2 regions of the Microbacterium oxydans genome follow, and region 1 is predicted to be linked to the other one. Evidence: predicted binding sites of a transcription regulator. Region 1 holds the regulator's gene; the other holds the start of a gene.
The links. Region 1 encodes HrcA, which represses chaperone genes, less so after heat shock. Its sites were predicted from a motif close to TTNGCACTCGNNNNNNNCGAGTGCNAA; they were not measured.
Positions count from the first base shown of each region.

Region 2: a site for HrcA is predicted at 7,886-7,912, ahead of groL (chaperonin GroEL). Genes of this name have one in related genera too.

Region 1 is NZ_CP092891.1:2,163,020-2,172,669, forward strand. It holds gene MME74_RS10380 (PhoH family protein) at 1-957, opposite strand, end outside; gene MME74_RS10385 (HIT domain-containing protein) at 1,037-1,387, opposite strand; gene MME74_RS10390 (16S rRNA (uracil(1498)-N(3))-methyltransferase) at 1,452-2,180, opposite strand; gene dnaJ (molecular chaperone DnaJ) at 2,183-3,298, opposite strand; gene hrcA (heat-inducible transcriptional repressor HrcA) at 3,335-4,366, opposite strand; gene MME74_RS10405 (carboxylesterase/lipase family protein) at 4,469-5,887, shown strand; gene hemW (radical SAM family heme chaperone HemW) at 5,900-7,117, opposite strand; gene MME74_RS10415 (DUF1990 family protein) at 7,117-7,770, opposite strand; gene lepA (translation elongation factor 4) at 7,854-9,650, opposite strand, start outside.
Region 2 is NZ_CP092891.1:2,708,507-2,718,156, reverse strand. It holds gene MME74_RS13100 (response regulator) at 1-128, opposite strand, end outside; gene MME74_RS13095 (sensor histidine kinase) at 125-1,399, opposite strand; gene MME74_RS13090 (ABC transporter permease) at 1,410-2,216, opposite strand; gene MME74_RS13085 (ABC transporter ATP-binding protein) at 2,213-3,124, opposite strand; gene MME74_RS13080 (SOS response-associated peptidase family protein) at 3,216-3,842, opposite strand; gene MME74_RS13075 (DMT family transporter) at 3,945-4,856, shown strand; gene MME74_RS13070 (nitroreductase family protein) at 4,860-5,438, opposite strand; gene msrB (peptide-methionine (R)-S-oxide reductase MsrB) at 5,435-5,839, opposite strand; gene MME74_RS13060 (DUF2332 domain-containing protein) at 5,911-6,900, shown strand; gene MME74_RS13055 (DUF3263 domain-containing protein) at 6,910-7,167, shown strand; gene MME74_RS13050 (LytR C-terminal domain-containing protein) at 7,247-7,825, shown strand; gene groL (chaperonin GroEL) at 7,949-9,568, shown strand.

The DNA.
Region 1 (9,650 bases):
ATTGGCGAACTCGGCCGCCTGTTCGCGTTCGAACCGCTGCGCGGTGCGCTTCTCGTCGTACTCGCTGTAGGCGTCGACGATGCGACCGACTAGCGAGTGCCGCACGACGTCGTCGCTGGTGAGTCGTGAGAAGTGGATGTCGTCGATGCCGTCGAGCACCCGGGTGACCAGGCGGAGCCCCGAGGAGCCCTGCGGGAGGTCGACCTGGGTGATGTCGCCCGTGACGACCATCCGCGTGCCGAAGCCCAGGCGCGTGAGGAACATCTTCATCTGCTCCGGCGTCGTGTTCTGCGCCTCGTCGAGCACGACGAAGGAATCGTTCAGCGTGCGGCCGCGCATGTAGGCGAGCGGCGCCACCTCGATCGTTCCGGTCGCCATCAGGCGCGGGACGATCTCGGGGTCCATCATCTCGTTGAGCGCGTCGTAGAGGGGACGCAGGTACGGATCGATCTTGTCGGTGAGCGTGCCGGGGAGGAATCCGAGCCGCTCCCCCGCCTCGACAGCCGGCCGGGTCAGGATGATGCGGGTGACCTCCTTGCGCTGGAGCGCCTGCACGGCCTTCGCCATGGCGAGGTAGGTCTTGCCGGTTCCGGCAGGGCCGATCCCGAACACGATCGTGTTCTCCTCGATCGCGTCGACGTACTCCTTCTGCCCGAGAGTCTTCGGACGGATCACCTTGCCGCGGGTGGTCAGGATCGCCTCTCCGAGCACCTCGCTCGGGCGGGGGCCGCCCTCCTGCCGCAGCATGCGCGCGGAGCTGGACACGTCGCTCGGCGCCAGGTCCTGTCCGGCCCTGGTCATCGCCAGCAGCTCGTCGACCAGGGCTCGCGCCTTCGCGACCGCGTCGGTGTCGCCGCTGAGGGTGATCTCGTTGCCGCGCACGAGCACCTGCACGTCGGGGTGCTCCTTCTCGAGCATCCGCAACAGGCGGTCCTGCGGTCCGAGCAGCTGCACCATGGCGACGCCGTCGGCATAGATCTTCTCGACCGACTCGGGCGGTCGACCGCCCAGGCTGCGCTCCTGCGGCTCGTGGTTCTCAGGCACCGACACTCTTCTCGGTCAATCCGCCGGCCAGCACGTGGGCATGGACGTGGAATACGGTCTGTCCGGCGTTCGCGCCGGTGTTGAAGACGAGACGGAAGTCGCCGTCCTCGGTGTGCTCCGCGGCCAGTTCCGTCGCGAAGGCGACGATCTCGGCGAGCAGCGACGGGTCCCCGGCGGCCAGTTCGGTCACGTCGCGGTACTCCGCGGTCTTCGGCACCACGAGGAGGTGCACCGGCGCCTGCGGCGCGATGTCACGCAGCGCGAAGAGGCGGTCCGTCTCACCGAGGATCTCGGCAGGGATCTCCCCGTTCAGAATGCGCGTGAAGATCGAAGGTTCCGTCATGCCTTCAAGTCTACTGATCGCCACGTCGTCGCAGCCCTGGGCATCTCGCCGCGCCGCAGCGGGGTCACCACCGGCCGAGGGCCACCGACAGCACGGCGATGGCCGCCGGTCCCGCCGTCGAGGTGCGGAGCACCGTGTCGCCCAGGAGAACGCGTTCGGCGCCCGCCTCGGTCAGCCGATCGAGCTCCTCGTCCGAGATCCCGCCCTCCGGTCCGACGACCAGCACGAGATCGCGTCCGTCCGGCTCGATCTCGGACAGACGGACGGACGCCGTGGGATCGAGCAGGAGCACCCGCTGCGAACCCGCCCGCTCCGCGAGCTGCTTCGTCGAGACCGGCGCGGCGACCTCGGGGAGCCAGGCGCGGTGGGCCTGCTTGGCGGCTTCGCGCACGATGGTCGCCCACCGTTCGCGGCCCTTCACGGCCTTGGGACCCTCCCAGCGGGACACGCTGCGACTCGCCTGCCACGGCACGATCTCGTCGACGCCGAGCTCGCACGCCGCCTGCACCGCGAGCTCGTCCCGGTCCCCCTTCGCGAGGGCCTGCACCAGCACGACTCTGGGCGTGGGTGCGGCGTGCTCGACGCGCTCCGCGATGCGGACCTCGACACGGGTCGGCGAGACCTCCTCGGCAGAGCCCGTCAGCCAGACACCCGCTCCATCGCCGACCGTGACGGCCTCGCCGACGCGGAGCCGCCGCACGACGGCGGCGTGCTTCGCCTCGGCACCGGTGAGCGACACGAGGTCTCCGACCGCGGCATCCGTGGACGACTCGACCAGGAAGTGCAGGGCCATGATCAGTGGCTGCGGAAGCGGTCGCGGAGCTTGGAGAAGAGGCCCTGCTGGAACTGGGCCAGCTGCGGATCCGGCGCCTTGGTCTTCTTCGCGAAGTCCTCGATCAGCGCCCGCTGCGCGGAGTCCAGCCTGGTCGGGGTCAGTACCTGCACGCCCACCCGCAGGTCGCCGCGCTGGGTGCCGCGGAGCGGGGTGATGCCTCGGCCCTTGATGGTCAGCACGTCTCCGGACTGCACGCCGGCGCGGATCTCGAGGTCGACCTCGCCGTCCAGCCCCTGGATCGTGGTCTCGGTGCCGAGGATGGCATCCGTCATCGACACCTCGAGCGTGGCGAGCAGGTCGTCGCCCTCACGGCTGAACGCCGGGTGCGCGTTGACGGTGACCTCGACGTACAGGTCGCCGTTCGGGCCGCCGGCCTTGCCGACCTCTCCCGAACCGGGCAGCTGCAGACGCAGGCCCGTCTCGACGCCGGCGGGGATGTCGAGCGACACCGTGCGGCGCGAGCGCACGCGACCCTGTCCGCCGCAGGTGCCGCAGGGGTACGGGATGGTCGTGCCGTAGCCCTCGCACGTGCCGCAGGGCTGCGAGGTGACGACGTTGCCGAGCAGGCTGCGCACCTGGCGCTGCACGTGACCGGAGCCGCCGCAGATGTCGCACGTGACCGGCGAGGTGCCCTCCTGGCAGCACGACCCCTGGCAGGTCTCGCACAGCACGGCGGTGTCGACCTCGATGTCCCGGTGGGCGCCGAACACGACATCGCCCAGGTCGAGCGTCACGCGGACGAGGGCGTCCTGACCACGCTCGCGGCGCGAGCGCGGACGCGCGCCGCGACCGCCGCCCTGCGCCGCCCCGAAGAAGGTCTCGAAGATGTCCCCGAAGCCGGCGAACCCTCCGAAGTTGCCGGCCGCGCCGTCTCCGCCGCCCATGTCGTAGCGACGACGGGACTCGTCGTCGCTGAGCACGTCGTACGCGTGCGTGACGAGCTTGAACTTCTCCGCAGCGTCCTCTCCCGGGTTCACATCCGGGTGCAGCTGCCGCGCCAGGCGTCGATACGCCTTCTTGATCTCGTCGGTGGAAGCGTCTCGGGACACCCCGAGAACCTCATAGTGGTCCGCCACAATCGCCCTTCTGCGTGTGTCCTGGTGGCGACCGCGTCAGCGGCCGGCCTCGTCTTCGTCGAGCATCCGCGACAGGTAGCGGGCCACGGCCCGTGCTGCGGCGAGGTTGCTCGGGTAGTCCATGCGCGTCGGCCCCATCACGCCGACGCGCGCCGTGCCGCTGGGCGCGGCGTAGTTGCTGGCGACGATCGATGCCTCGCCGAGCCCGAACGGAGCGTTCTCCGTGCCGATGCTCGCCGCGAGCCCGTGCTCGTCGGTCACCATCTCACTCATCAGCCGCAACAGCGTCACCTGCTCCTCGATCGCCTCGAGGAGCGGATGGATGCTGCCGCGGAAGTCCTGTTCCCGCCGCGCGAGCGTCGCGGCGCCCGCCATCACGAGACGCTCCTGCCGGAAACTGCCGAGCTCGTCCATGACGACGCCGGCGATCGCGCGCAGCACGAGGTCCTTCGGCGTCTCCTCCGCGGAGAGCAGCGCCTGGAGCCGGTCGGAGGCTTCGCCGATCGCCTGCCCGGTGATGAGCGCGGACAGACGCGCGCGCAGCACGGCCATCTCGGTGTCGTCGATCATCTCGGGGAGGACGGCCATGCGCTGCGACACACCGCCGGCATCGGTCACCAGCACGATCAGGAGTCGGTTCGGCGCGAGTGCCACGAGCTCGACGTGCGTGACGTGGGCGCGGGCGAAGGACGGATACTGGGCGAGCGCGACCTGTCCGGTCAGCTGCGTCAGCACCCGCACGGTGCGCACCATCAGGTCGTCGAGGTCGGCCGGCTCGCCGAGGAACGACTCGATCGCCGAGCGCTGGGCCGACGAGAGCGGACGCAGCTGGGCCAGGTGGTTCACGAAGACGCGGTAGCCCTTGTCGGTGGGCACCCGGCCGGACGAGGTGTGCGGAGCCGTGATGAGCTCCTCGTCCTCGAGCAGAGCCATGTCGTTGCGGATCGTCGCCGCCGAGACGCCGAAGGAGTGCCGGTCGACGATGGAGCGGCTGCCGACGGGTTCGTGGGTCTCGACGTAGTCCTGCACGATCGCGCGGAGAACCTGGAGTCCTCGCTCTGTGACCATCGCCTTCCCTCCCGCTGGCACTCGGACGTTCAGAGTGCCAATCCTACCCCGTGCAGCTCGGGATTCTCCGTACTGCGGGCGGGCGACCCTAGGATGACGCTCATGACCACCTCTCCCCAGGCCTCCCTGTCGAGCGGCTTCGTCCGCGGCTCCGAGGAGGACGGGATCGTCCGCTATCTCGGCATCCCCTATGCGGACGCGCCGTTCGGGGAGAACCGCTTCCGAGCCCCGCAGCCCGTCACCGCCTGGCACGGGGTCCGCGAGGCGACGCAGTTCGGGCCCACCCCGCCCCAGGTTCCCTACGCCGGTGCCATCGGCGAGCTCCTGGGCTCCGTGCGCATCGAGGGCGACGACATCCTGACGGCGAACGTGTGGGCGCCGTCAGGAGCATCCGCTGCTCCCGTGCTGCTGTGGATCCACGGCGGGGCCCTCGAGCGCGGTACCGCCGCGCTGCCCCTCTATGACGGCACGGTCTTCGCGAAGGCCGGGATCGTGTTCGTCTCGATCAACTACCGCCTGGGGTCCGAGGGGTTCTCCGTGCTCGACGGCGCACCCCGCAACCTCGGCCTCCGCGACGCCGCCGCCGCGCTGGAATGGGTGCATCGCGAGATCGCGGCGTTCGGCGGCGATCCCGAGCGGATCACTGCGATGGGCGAATCCGCCGGCGGGGCGATCGTCGCCGGTCTTCTCGCTCGTGACGACTCGCGGGCGCTGATCGGCCGGGCCATCATCGAGTCCGGACCACTCCGGGCGCAGACCGCGAAGAAGGCGGGACGCGTGACGGCGCAGCTCGCGAAGCGGCTCGGTGTGCGGGCCGATCGCGACGCGTTCGCCGCCCTCACGCCCGAGCAGCTGCTCGATGCCCGGAAGGCGCAGTCGGCGGGGTCCTCCCCTCTCGGCGGGGCACCCGGGTTCCAGTTCGCGATCGACCCCGACAGCCTCCCGCGTTCCCCGCATGAGGTGCTCGGCGGGATCGACACGCCGCTGCTGATCGGCAGCAACACCGATGAATACCGGCTCTGGTTCCCGCCGGAGGCTCTCGCCGGGATCAGCGAGCTCAAGCTGCAGGCAGCCCGGCTCCTCTCAAGGATCCCGCGCCGAGCGGTCTCCGCGTACCGCCGCGCGTTCCCGGGGGCCGGCACCGGCGAGGTGTTCGGACAGCTCGTGACGGACATGATGCTGCGCGCGCCGCTGAGCCGCGTCGCCGCCGCGCGACAGGCGAACACCCACGTCTACGAGTTCGCCTGGCCGAGCCCGGTGCGGGATCTGCGCGCCGCGCACGCGTTGGAACTGGGATTCGTCTTCGACCGCCTCGGCGATGAGGAGGCGAGGCGCATGGCCGGACCGGACGCGCCGCGGGAGCTCGCCCGCGAGATGAACACGGCCTGGGTGCGCTTCGTCACCCAGGGCGACCCCGGCTGGCCCGCGTACGGAAGCGGGCGGCTGACGCGTCTGTTCGACACGGACAGCACGACCGTGCCGCAGCGGCGGACCGCCGGGATGGATCTGCTCCCCGGCTGATGCGGAGCGCGCTCAGTCGGTGAGCTCGCGCACCACCGCGTCGGCGAGGAGCCGTCCGCGCAGGGTCAGCTGGATGCGCCCCTGTACCGCGGCCACCGGGTCGACGAGCCCGTCGGCCATCAGTCCGGCCACGCGGCTCCGATTCGCGACAGGGACCTCCTCGACGGCGATCCCCTCGCGGATGCGACTGAGCAGCAGGATGCGCTCGAGCGTGCGCGACTCGTCGTCCGGTCGCTCCGTCCCCGCGGCCGGGGATTCGGATGCCGCGAGCCGCTGCGCGTACGCCGCCGGGTGCTTCACGTTCCACCAGCGCAACCCGGCCATGTGGCTGTGCGCTCCGGGACCGAAGCCCCACCAGTCGCTCCCCCGCCAGTAGGCGAGGTTGTGCCGGGAGCGCTGCTCGGGCGTGCGGGCCCAGTTGCTGACCTCGTACCAGTCGAATCCGCCGGCGGCGAGACGCGCGTCCGCCAGCTCGTACATATCTGCCTGCAGATCGTCGTCGGGGGTCGGGACCTCGCCGCGACGGATCTGTCGGGCGAGCTTCGTGCCGTCCTCGATGATGAGCGCGTAGGCGGAGATGTGGTCGGACTCGAGGGCGAGCGCGGCATCGAGAGAGGCCTCCCAGTCGGCCAGCGACTCCCCCGGCGCCCCGTAGATCAGGTCCACGCTGACCGCGAGACCTGCGTCCTTCGCCGCAGCGACCGCGGTGCGCACGTTCTCGGGACGGTGAGTGCGGTCGAGAGCGGCCAGCACGTGCGGCACGGCCGACTGCATGCCGACCGACATCCGCGTGACGCCGGCCGCGGCCAGCGTTCGCGCCACCGCGGGCGTCACCGTGTCGGGATTCGCCTCGACCGTGACCTCCGCGCCCTCGGCCAGGCCGAACGCCGACGTCGCCGCCTCGAGCATGCGTGCGAGATCGCCCGCGGGAAGGAGGGTCGGTGTGCCGCCGCCGAAGAAGACCGTGTCCATCGGACGCAGGGCTCCGGCGTCGTCGAGCACTCGGCGCGCGAGAGCGATCTCGGAGATCAGCGTCGAGGCGTAGTCCTCCTGCTTCGCGCCGCGGAGCTCGGTCGATGTGTAGGTGTTGAAGTCGCAGTATCCGCAGCGCACGGTGCAGAAGGGAATGTGCAGGTACGCCGAGAACGGCACGCTCGTGTCGATCGGGAGGTCGACGGGCAGGTGCCCGTCCGTCGGCGCGGGGTCTCCGAGGGGAAGCAGTCCCGCCATCAGACGGGCGTCGCGTACAGCGGGGAGATCGCGCGGAGATAGCGTGCGAACAGCTCGCGACGGCGACGCTTCACGAGCGCGGGCACGGTGCGGTACAGGAGTCCGTTCGGCGCGTCGAAGGCGCGGACGGTGAACCACACCTCGTCGTTGTCCTCACGCCAGTCGACGTCGAAGGACTCCTCGCCGCTGACGACGGATCCGCCGACGGTGCCGAGCACGAAGCCGATGCGCCGCTTCTCCTCCGTGACCGAGATCACCCGGAGCTCGGAGTCCGCCCGCATCCCGCCGATCCGACCGCGGAGGTGCAGGGTCATGCCCGCGCCGACGAACGGCATGCCCTCGGCGTCGTATCGCTGTTCGACGTCGCGCTTGCTCGGCGCGATCGCGTTGCCCTCGGCGTCGAAGCTGACACCGGCGTAGGCGGGTCCCGGAGCGGGACGCACGTCTTCGACGGACAGACCGGCGGCGCGCTGCGCCGTCCAGGAGAGAAGTGCTTCTCCGGCGGTCTGGAACCTCTCGAGTCCGCTGCCGATCCGCCAGGATTCCTCCGCCGGGATGCTGCGCTCCGGCGGGTACTGCATCAGATCCGGAGCATGGGTCGCACCCACGGCCGCATAGTCCACCGTGTCGTCTCGGAAAGTCCCGCGCCGCATGACTTCCACCCTACTTCGCGTTACCTGAGCGAACACCCCCACGCGCCGCGCGGAGTCACATCCCCGGGCGCGAGCAGGTGCCGCTACTTCTTGTCCTTGCCCTCGACGTCGCCGGAGAGCGCCGCGATGAACGCCTCCTGGGGGACCTCGACGCGACCGACCATCTTCATGCGCTTCTTGCCCTCCTTCTGCTTCTCGAGGAGCTTGCGCTTACGCGTGATGTCACCGCCGTAGCACTTGGCGAGCACGTCCTTGCGGATCGCGCGGATGGTCTCGCGCGCGATGATCCGGGCGCCGATCGCCGCCTGGATCGGCACCTCGAACTGCTGGCGAGGGATGAGCTTGCGCAGGCGCTCGGCCATCATCGTGCCGTAGGCGTAGGCCTTGTCACGGTGCACGATCGAGCTGAACGCGTCGACCTTCTCGCCCTGGAGGAGGATGTCGACCTTCACCAGGTCGGCCTCCTGCTGGCCGGAGGGCTCGTAGTCGAGCGAGGCATAGCCCTGCGTCTTCGACTTCAGCTGGTCGAAGAAGTCGAACACGATCTCGCCGAGGGGCATGTTGTAGCGCAGCTCGACGCGCTCCTCCGAGAAGTACTCCATGCCGAGCAACGTCCCGCGACGGGACTGGCACAGCTCCATCACGGTGCCGACGTAGTCCTTCGGCAGCAGGATGGCGGCCTTGACCATCGGCTCCGACACCGAGCCGATGCGCCCGTCGGGGTACTCGCTCGGGTTGGTGACGGTGACCGTCTCGCCGGTGTCGCTCGTGAGCACCTCGTAGATCACGCTGGGCGCGGTCGTGATGAGGTCGAGGTTGAACTCGCGGGCCAGACGCTCGGTGATGATCTCGAGGTGCAGCAGTCCGAGGAACCCGCAGCGGAAGCCGAAGCCGAGCGCGACCGAGGTCTCCGGCTCGTACACGAGCGAGGCGTCGGAGAGCTTCAGCTTGTCGAGAGCCTCACGCAGCTCCGCGTAGTCGCTGCCGTCGATGGGGTACAGACCCGAGAAGACCATCGGCTTCGGGTCGGTGTAGCCGGGAAGGGCCTCGGAGGCCGGCTTCCGCGAGGTGGTGATCGTGTCGCCGACCTTCGACTGACGCACGTCCTTCACGCCGGTGATGAGGTAGCCCACCTCGCCGACGCCGAGACCCTTGGTCGGGGTCGGCTCGGGGCTCGACACGCCGACCTCGAGGGCCTCGTGGTTCGCGCCGGTCGACATCATCTGGATGCGCTCGCGCGGCGAGAGGCTGCCGTCCACCATGCGCACGTAGGTGACGACGCCGCGGTAGGCGTCGTAGACCGAGTCGAAGATCATCGCGCGTGCCGGCGCATCGGCGTCGCCCGTCGGGGCCGGGATGTCCCGGACCAGCCGGTCGAGGAGGTCTTCCACCCCGACGCCGGTCTTGCCCGAGACCCGCAGCACGTCCTCCGGCTTGCCGCCGATGAGCGAGGCCAGCTCCTTGGCGTACTTCTCCGGGTCGGCCGCCGGGAGGTCGATCTTGTTCAGCACCGGGATGATGTGGAGGTCGTTCTCCAGCGCCAGGTAGAGGTTCGCCAGCGTCTGGGCCTCGATGCCCTGCGCCGCGTCCACGAGCAGGATCGCGCCCTCGCAGGCCGCGAGCGAGCGGGAGACCTCGTAGGTGAAGTCGACGTGACCGGGGGTGTCGATCATGTTCAGCGCGACCGTCTGCCCGTCGAGCTCCCAGGGCATGCGGACGGCCTGGCTCTTGATCGTGATGCCGCGCTCGCGCTCGATGTCCATGCGGTCGAGGTACTGCGCCCGCATGTCGCGATCCGAGACCACGCCGGTGATCTGGAGCATGCGGTCGGCGAGGGTCGACTTGCCGTGATCGATGTGGGCGATGATGCAGAAATTACG
Region 2 (9,650 bases), 550 kb from region 1:
ATCGCCGATCGTCCATCCACGGCCTCACCGACCACGACGATGTCGTCCTCCGCTTCGAGCACCATCCGGAAGCCCACGCGGATCAGCTCCTGGTCATCCACCAGGAGCACCCTGATCGCCTGCGTCATCCGTCTTCCTCCGTCGTGTCCTCGTTCGCGGTGGGGGTGTTCCCCGCCGCGGGCAGCACCGCGTGCAGAACCCATCGTCCTCCATCGGCGGGGGCGGAGCGGACCGTTCCGTGCACGTGCAGGGCGCGCTCCGACAGCCCGCGCACGCCGAAGCCGTCGGACCCGATCGTGCCCGAGACGCCGTCGTTCACGATGTCGATCGTCACCGTCTCCGCCGTGTACTCCAGGCGCACGGAGATCGCCGTCGCGGTCGGCGCGTGGCGCATGGCGTTGGTCACACCCTCCTGGACGATGCGTCCGATCGCGTGCGCGACGGCGGGGGAGACCTCCGCCTGCCCGATGACCGTGAGCGTCGCCGGGTAGCCGGCCCGCTGGGCGCCCTCGACCGTGTCCCGGGGCGGTGCCGGCTGCATCGGCGCCAACGGCAGCGGGGACTGGTCGTCGCGCAGCACGCCGAGCATCGCGCGCATCTCGGTGAGGGCGGATCGCGCCGTGTCGGCGACGGACGCGGCGGCCTTGCGTGCCTGCTCGCGATCCGGGGTCGCGGCCGCGCCCTCCGACAGCGCGACGATCACCGTCAGCGAATGCGACACGATGTCGTGCATCTCCCTGGCGATGCGGGCGCGCTCCGATGCGGCCGCGAGCTGGGCCTGCTGGTCGCGCTCGATCAGCAGCTGGCGCGAGCGGTCGATCACCGCGGCGAGGTAGCGCTTGCGGCCGCCGACATTGACTCCGACCAGCGTGCCGATCAGCCCGAGTGCGACGTAGCCGAGGGCGGTGTCGAGTCCGACCTGCAGGACGGTCGCACCGCTCAGCATCAGCAGTCCGGTCAAGCCGAGGAACCAGGCGGCACCGATCCCGTAACAGATCCAGGCGGTGCGGGAGGACCGGTACACGGCGAGGCCGTAGCACGCGACGAGCAGGAGCACGATCCCGCCGGACATGCCCGTGAACAGTCCCACGGTGCCCAGGACCACCGCGGCGATGAAGGGGCCGAGTGGTGCGCGCCGGCGCCACAGCAGGGTGCTGCATCCGATCACGACCATCGTGAGGGTGGCGATGTTCAGCGCGATGTAGGTGGCTTCGGGCAGAGACGACGCGGCGATCGGCGCTGCCGGGGTGAGGGAGAGGAACAGGCAGAGCAGCGTGAGCAGCACGTCCGCGAAGAGGGGGTGCCGCGCCCAGAACCGTCGGAACAGGCCCGGGGCACGCGGAAGCCGCAGCTCCTCGTCCTCACGGATCGAGTCGCTGCGGCCTCGCGTTCTGCTCACCGGGTCGACTTTACGCGTCGCGGGTGCGCAGGACGCCCCAGGCCACGAGCGCTCCGCCGGCAACCCAGCAGCCCAGCGTCAGGAAGGCGATCGGCGCGTCGAGCGCGGCACCCTCGCTCGGCAGGATCGCGCTCTGCGCGGCCGAGACCGGGAGATAGTTCGCCGCCTCGATGAGCCACGCCCACCCTTCGCCCGCGAAGGAGAAGAAGCCCACGACGATCGGCAGCACGAACAGCACGCCGACGGTCGCGGCGATCGCTCCGGCGCCGGAGCGCAGGATGAAGCCGAACGCCACACCGAGCAGGGCGAAGACGGCCATGGCGAGCGAGGCCACCACGATCGGCAGGATCGATGCCGACGGGTCCGACCAGTCGATGCCCTCGTCCCGCGAGGCCAGGATGAGCGAGACCGCGGCGGCCGCGATACCGAAGATCACCAGTGACGACACGAACAGGAACACGGCCAGCACGATCGACTTCGCGGCGAGGACGGAACCGCGAACCGGGTTCGCCGTGAGGGTCGAGCGGATCATGCCCGTCGAGTACTCGCCGGTGACCGAGATCGCCCCGATGATGCCGGCGAGCAGCATGGTGAACTGGATCGGCATGACGACGGCCTGGATGCCCGGTGATTCGACCGCCTGCGCGATGAGCACGGAGATCCCGATCGTGAGGGCCGCGGCGATCCCGATGGACCACCACGTCGAGCGCAGGGTGGCGAGCTTGATCCACTCGCCGCGCAGGGCACGCACGAATGTGAGCCGTCGACCGGTGTCGACGCGCGTCCGCGTGGGCGCGGGAGCCTGTGTCGTGGTCATGAGATCTCCTTGGTGCGGTACTCGACCGAGTCGCCGGTGAGGGCGAGGTAGGCGTCTTCGAGGGAACCGGTGGTCGGGGTGAGTTCGTGCAGCGGGATGCCGCGATCGGCCGCGAGGTCGCCGATGCGGGCAGCGGGCAGTCCCACGATGTCGAGCAGGTCGGGCGCGGAGCTCACGATCTCGACGTCGGGGCCGCCGACGGCAGCCGCCAGATCGGCGGGTCGCGGCGTGCGCACCCGCACGGTGTTGCGCGTCCAGGAGCGCACGAGCTCGGCCAGCGGAGCGTCCGCGAGCACCCGGCCACGACCCATCACGATGACGTGATCGGCGGTCTGGGCCATCTCGCTCATCAGATGGCTCGAGAGGAGCACGGTGCGTCCCTCCGAGGCCGCGTGCCGCACGAACTGCCGCACCCAGCGGACGCCCTCGGGGTCGAGGCCGTTGACCGGCTCGTCGAGGATCAGCGTGTGCGGGTCGCCGAGCAGCGCCGAGGCGATACCCAGGCGCTGTCCCATGCCGAGCGAGAACTTGCCGGCGCGCTTGCGGGCGACGGAGTCGATACCCGCGAGCTCGATGACCTCGTCGACGCGCGACGCGGGGATGCCGTGGGTGGCCGCCATCGCGCGGAGGTGGTTGCGTGCGGTGCGGCCGGTGTGCACCGCCTTCGCGTCGAGCAGCACGCCGACCTCGGTCAGGGGCGCCCGCAGCTTGCGGTACTCGCGGCCCGCGACGGCGGCACGTCCGGACGTCGGGCGGTCGAGACCGACGATCATCCGCATCGTGGTCGACTTCCCCGCCCCGTTGGGGCCGAGGAAGCCGGTGACACTGCCCGGCTGGACGGTGAACGACACGTCATCGACGGCCGTCTTGTCTCCGAACCTCTTCGTGAGGCCTTCTGCTGTGATCATGGTGTCCACGCTACGGGCGGCCGTCCTGGTCCCGCGTCCTCCTCAGGTACTTTCCTGAGGGCCGGACCTCCACCCGGCGGCGGACCTCGCGTCAGGCCCGGGGACGGGCCTGCACCCGCGCGGCCATCTCGTCGGAGGCGAGGACGGCCTCGTCGACGATCTTCTTCGACGCCGGCGCGGTCAGCCAGTCGTGGCTGAGGGAGGCCGGGATGAGCAGCGGCATGCGATCGTGCAGGTCGACCAGGTGAGCCGGGGCGGGGCGCATCACGATCGAGTAGCAGGTGAACCATTCTCCGTCGGCGGTACGACCGCGCTGCGTGACGGCAGCCATGCCGAACAGCGTGCCGTCGTCGACGATGAACTCGTTCCACTGCCGCCAGGGCTTCTGCATCTCGTACCAGCTGGTCGCCGGCACGATCGCGCGCGAGCGTGCCCCGCCGGGGCGCTCCTGCAGTCGCTCCGAGCGCGTGTTGATCGACGGGAACTTCGCCGGCTCGCCGTTCACGAGGAAGCCCCACCAGGCGGGTTCCAGGGTCGGGGCGGCATCCGGCTGCACGACCAGCGGGTTGAGGTTCCGCAGGTTCTTGCCCGTCGGGCGGACGGTCTCACCCGCGTTCTCCCGCGCCCACACGCGCAGGCCCTCGAGCACCGCGTCGTCGGCGGCTTCGAGGAGTTCCGTGTCGGTGAACCGAGGATCCAGACCGTAGCTCGCGCACATGCCGCCAGCGTAGACCCGGGCTGCGACATCCGCCGGCGCAGGAGCGATCGGATGCTCGGGTAGGGTCGACTGGTGCCAGAATCCCGTCGCCTCCCCGCTCCTCTGGCACTCGGCGGGGCGGTCGCCATCGGCGTCATGACGGCGATCCAGGCACGGATCAACGGCGTGCTCGGGGTCCGGGTCGACGACGGCATCGTCGCCGGATTCCTCTCCTTCTCGGTGGGACTCGTGGCCCTGGCCGTGGTGATCACCTGCATCCCGTCCGCGCGGCGCGGCGTCGCCCGGCTGCGGAACGGCATCCGTCGTCAGACGATCCCCTTCTGGATGCTGCTCGGCGGTGCGTGCGGGGCTCTCACCGTGTCCACCCAGGGGCTGACCGCGGGAGTGCTCGGCGTCTCGCTGTTCACCGTCGGCGTCGTCGCCGGGCAGACCCTGCACGGCCTCGTGCTCGATCGGATCGGGTTCGGTCCGGCCGGCGTCGTGGCGATCACGCCGGGCCGTGTGGCCGGCGGTGCGCTCGCGCTCGCCGCGGTCGGGATCTCGCTCTCCGGCGACGTGCTCGCCTCCGCACCGCTGTGGATGCTGCTGCTGCCGTTCGCCGCCGGTGTCGGCATCGCGTGGCAGGCGGGGACGAACGGACGTCTCGCGCAGCGCGTCAGCTCACCGCTCTCCGCGACGCTCATGAGCTTCATCACGGGAACCGTGGTCCTCGCCGTCGCCGCAGGCGTGAGCATCGCCTTCCGCGGCATGCCGAACGCCCTCCCCGCAGAGCCGTGGCTCTACCTGGGCGGCTTCCTCGGCGCCGCCTACATCCTGCTCGGGGCGTTCATCGTCGCGCACACGGGCGTGCTGCTGATGGGGCTGGGGTCCGTGCTCGGGCAGCTCGTGGCCTCGGTCGTGATCGACCTGATCTGGCCGCCGGCGGCCGGACCCGCGCTCTGGCAGGTCATCGCCATGGTGGTCGTCGCCGTGGCCTCGGTCGTGGTCGCCGTGCCGTGGCGGCGCCGGCGCTGAGCGTTACTTCTTCTTCGCCTTCTTGTCCGACGAGGATTTCGCGCCGGCCTTCGGCATCCGGGTGACGAGCTTCCGCGCGTCGACGGCCTTGCGGCGCCCGGGCTTCTTCCCCTCGGGTTTGCCGCCGACGTAGAGCCAGCCGAGGAGCTCCTCGTTCTTGCCGAGACCGTGCGCCTTCGCGACCGCCTTCGCACGGGTGTAGTGCCCGGTGCGCCAGATGACACCCCATCCGGCCTCGTCGAGCAGCAGGCTGAGGGCGTGCGCGACACCGGAGGCGACGGCCTCCTGCTCCCAGCGCGGGACCTTCTCGCTCTTCTGATAGCTCGCGACGACGGCGATGAGCAGCGGTGCGCGCAACGGCTTCGTCGAGGGGGAGGCATCTCCCTGCGCCTTGGCGATGGCCGCGCCCAGCGCCTCTCGGTCGTCGCCGCGCAGCTCGATGAGCCGCCACGGACGAAGCGACGAGTGATCGGCCACGCGACCGGCGGCGGCCACGAACGTCAGCAGCTCCTCGCGACTCGGCGACCGCTCGTCGACCTTCGACCAGGACTGACGCGCGCGGACCGCGTCGAGCGCGCTCACGAGGCTTCGGGGGTGAAGTTCAGTGCGATCGAGTTCATGCAGTAGCGATCGCCGGTGGGCGTTCCGAATCCGTCCGGGAAGACATGGCCGAGGTGCGAGCCGCAGTTGGCGCAGCGGACCTCGGTGCGCACCATGCCCAGGCTGTCGTCCTCGATGAGCTCGACCGCGTCGGGGCGGATCGACTCGTAGAAGCTCGGCCATCCGCATCCGGAGTCGAACTTCGTGCCGCTCTTGAAGAGCTCGGCGTTGCACGCCCCGCAGGTGTAGAGGCCCGCGCGCTCCTCATCGAGCAGCTCACCCGTCCAGGCACGCTCGGTCGCGGCCTGACGCAGCACGGCGTACTGCTCTTCGCCGAGCTCGTCGCGCCACTCTTCTTCGGTCTTGTCCACGCTGTACGACATGTGTCCTCCTGAGTCGCCTCCATTCTCCCTCCTGTGGCGGGGTGCCGGGTGCGCCGCGTCAGAATGGACGGATGACGGACGCTGTGCAGGAGCGCTACGCACGATTCGCCCGCGAGGAGGCGCCGGGCCGGAGCGCGCTGTACGCGGACTGGGCAGCGGGGGTCGCCGACGACATCGCCGTGCGGCGGGTCCTGCTGCGGATCCCCGAGTCGAGGCGGCAGCCGCCCCTGGTGTTCGCGGTGACCCGGCTGCTCGGAGTCGGGCTCGTGGGGTACCCGCACTGGCGGAGCTTCGTGCTCCGGCATGCGGACGAGATCGTCGCGGAATGCACGGAGCGCTCGCTGCAGACCAACGAGCCGCTGCGCCTGGCAGCGCTCCTGCCGGTGCTCTCCGAGATCGAGGGACCGATCGCGCTGCTCGAGATCGGGGCGTCCGCCGGGCTCTGCCTCTACCCCGATCGCTACTCGTACCGCTTCACGGATGAGCATGGCGGGCTCCGTGCCGGTCTCGATCCGGCTGACGGGATGTCCGCCGTGGTTCTGGAGAGCCGGGTGACGGGCGCCCTTCCCTCTCTGCGGATGCCGGATGTCGTCTGGCGCGCGGGCATCGACCTCGCCCCGCTCGACGCGACGTCGGAGCGCGACCGGCGGTGGCTGCGGGGGCTCGTCTGGCCGGGGGAGGCCGGCCGGGAGGAGCGGATCGACGCCGCGCTCGACATCGCCGCCGCGGATCCGCCGCTGCTGGTCCGCGGCGATGCCTCGGAGCAGCTCGACGCGCTCGCGGCCGAGGCCCCGCCCGGTGCCACGCTCGTCGTCACGACGCCCGGTGTGCTCGTGCACATCCCGCGCGCCGAGCGGGAAGCCCTGATCGCACGCATCTCGGGCCTTCCCGGGCACTGGATCACGATCGATCCGCCGCGGCTGCTCGATGTGTGGGAACCGCGCGTCGGGGGCGACTGGCCGGGGTTCGTCGTGGCGATCGACGGGCACGTCCGGGCGGCGGCGGATCCGCTCGGGCGTTGGTGGGAGTGGCGAGCGGCTCTCCGCGCCGACGCGTCCTAACCTGGACCCATGCTCGGAGACCTGACGGAGCGCGATCGCGCGATCCTCGCCCTCGAAACGGCCTGGCCGCGTCATGGCGGGGCGAAGGAGGAGGTCATCCGCGCCCAGCTGGGCATGAGCGCCGCGCGTTACTACCAGCTGCTGGGGCGGCTGATCGAGTCCGACGCCGCACTCGAGTACGACCCGATGCTGGTGCGCAGGCTGCGTAGGATCCGCGATTCCCGCGCAGCACGGCGCACGTCGCGGATGCCCGGCTTCGTCGGCTGATCCACGCGAAGTCGCGCCAGGACCGCTCGCTCTCGCGCCGCGGAACGGATTGACAGGTGCGTGCCGCTAGCATCGAGGGGTGTCAAAGCCCACCCGCGATCGCTTCGATGACGTCCCCCGTTCCTCCGGACGCGTGGGCGCGCACCGTGCCGAGGCCCCGGGCATGAACGGCTGGGTCGTGCTGCTGTGGTCCTTCGTGGCCGCTCTCGTGCTCATCATCGCCGGGATCTTCGGCTCCCTGGTCGTCATGGGCCGCGTCTCGCTGTTCCCCGAGGCGGCGCCGACCCCCGTCCCGACCCCCGTCGAGACGGGTGTGGTCGACCCCAGCATCTCCGTCATCATCCTGAACGGGACACCCGATGAGGGCCTCGACACCCAGATGCGCGAGACCCTGATCAACAACGGCTGGGCGTCGGACGACGTCCTGGCCGGTGACAGCTCGAGCACGGACTTCCCGACCACGACGGTCTTCTACGTGAACGACGAGGACGAGCTGGCGGCCATCGGCCTGGCGAATCTCCTCGACGGTGCTGCCGTGCAGCAGAGCGACTTCTATCCCGCCGAGAGTGCGGACGGGCAGAAGCAGTTCAGGGTCGTGATCGGACTCGACCGGTCGACCTCCGCGCCGGCGACGCCCGCCGACACTCCGGCCTCCTGACCTCGCGGCGCCTCCGTATCCGGCGGCTTGCACTCGAAGGTGTCGAGTGCCAGAATGGCGTTAGCACTCTCTCACTCTGAGTGCTAAACCCAACGTCTACGTCCAGGAGGGACGAAAAAACTCATGGCAAAGATCATTGCTTTCGATGAGGAGGCCCGCCGCGGCCTCGAGCGCGGCCTCAACATCCTCGCCGACGCGGTCAAGGTGACCCTCGGCCCGCGCGGTCGCAACGTCGTCCTCGAGAAGAAGTGGGGCGCCCCCACGATCACGAACGACGGTGTCTCCATCGCCAAGGAGATCGAGCTGGACGACCCGTACGAGAAGATCGGTGCGGAGCTCGTCAAGGAGGTCGCCAAGAAGACCGACGACGTCGCGGGTGACGGCACCACCACCGCCACGGTCCTCGCTCAGGCTCTGGTCCGCGAGGGTCTGCGCAACGTCGCAGCCGGCGCCGACCCCATCTCGCTCAAGCGCGGCATCGAGAAGGCCGTCGCTGCGATCACCGAGGAGCTCCTCTCGAGCGCCAAGGAGATCGACTCCAAGGAGCAGATCGCCGCTACGGCGTCCATCTCCGCTGCAGACCCCGCGATCGGCGAGCTCATCGCCGAGGCGATCGACAAGGTCGGCAAGGAAGGCGTCGTCACCGTCGAGGAGTCGCAGACGTTCGGCACCGAGCTCGAGCTCACCGAGGGCATGCGCTTCGACAAGGGTTACCTGAACCCGTACTTCGTCACGGACCCGGAGCGCCAGGAGGCAGTCTTCGAGGACCCGTACATCCTCATCGCGAACCAGAAGGTCTCCAACATCAAGGACCTCCTGCCCATCGTCGACAAGGTGATCCAGGACGGCAAGGAGCTCGTCATCATCGCCGAGGACGTCGAGGGCGAGGCTCTCGCGACGCTCGTGCTGAACAAGCTCAAGGGCATCTTCAAGTCGGTCGCCGTCAAGGCCCCCGGCTTCGGCGACCGTCGCAAGGCGCAGCTGCAGGACATCGCGATCCTCACCGGCGGCCAGGTCATCACCGAAGAGGTGGGCCTTAAGCTCGAGAACGCCACGCTTGACCTCCTGGGTCGTGCACGCAAGGTCATCGTCACCAAGGACGAGACCACGATCGTCGAGGGTGCCGGCGAGGCCGAGCAGATCGAGGGTCGCGTCACGCAGATCCGTCGCGAGATCGAGAACACCGACAGCGACTACGACCGTGAGAAGCTCCAGGAGCGCCTCGCGAAGCTCGCCGGTGGCGTCGCCGTCATCAAGGCGGGTGCCGCGACCGAGGTCGAGCTCAAGGAGCGCAAGCACCGCATCGAGGACGCCGTCCGCAACGCGAAGGCAGCCGTCGAAGAGGGCATCGTCCCCGGTGGTGGCGTCGCGCTGATCCAGTCCGGCACGAAGGCCCTCGACGGCCTGACGCTGACGGGTGACGAGGCGACCGGTGCGAACATCGTCCGCGTGGCCATCGAGGCTCCGCTCAAGCAGATCGCGCTGAACGCCGGTCTCGAGCCGGGCGTCGTCGCGAACAAGGTCTCCGAGCTCCCCGCGGGCCAGGGCCTCAACGCGGCCACGGGCGAGTACGTCGACATGTTCGCCGCCGGGATCATCGACCCCGCCAAGGTGACCCGTTCCGCGCTGCAGAACGCTGCTTCGATCGCGGCGCTGTTCCTCACCACCGAGGCCGTCGTCGCGGACAAGCCCGAGAAGTCGTCCGCTCCGGTCGGCGACCCGTCGGGTGGCATGGACTTCTGATCCATCGCACATGACAGAACGCCCCTGGCTCCGGCCAGGGGCGTTCTGCGTTGATCGGGGTGCCTGTGGGCGGGTGCGGGTG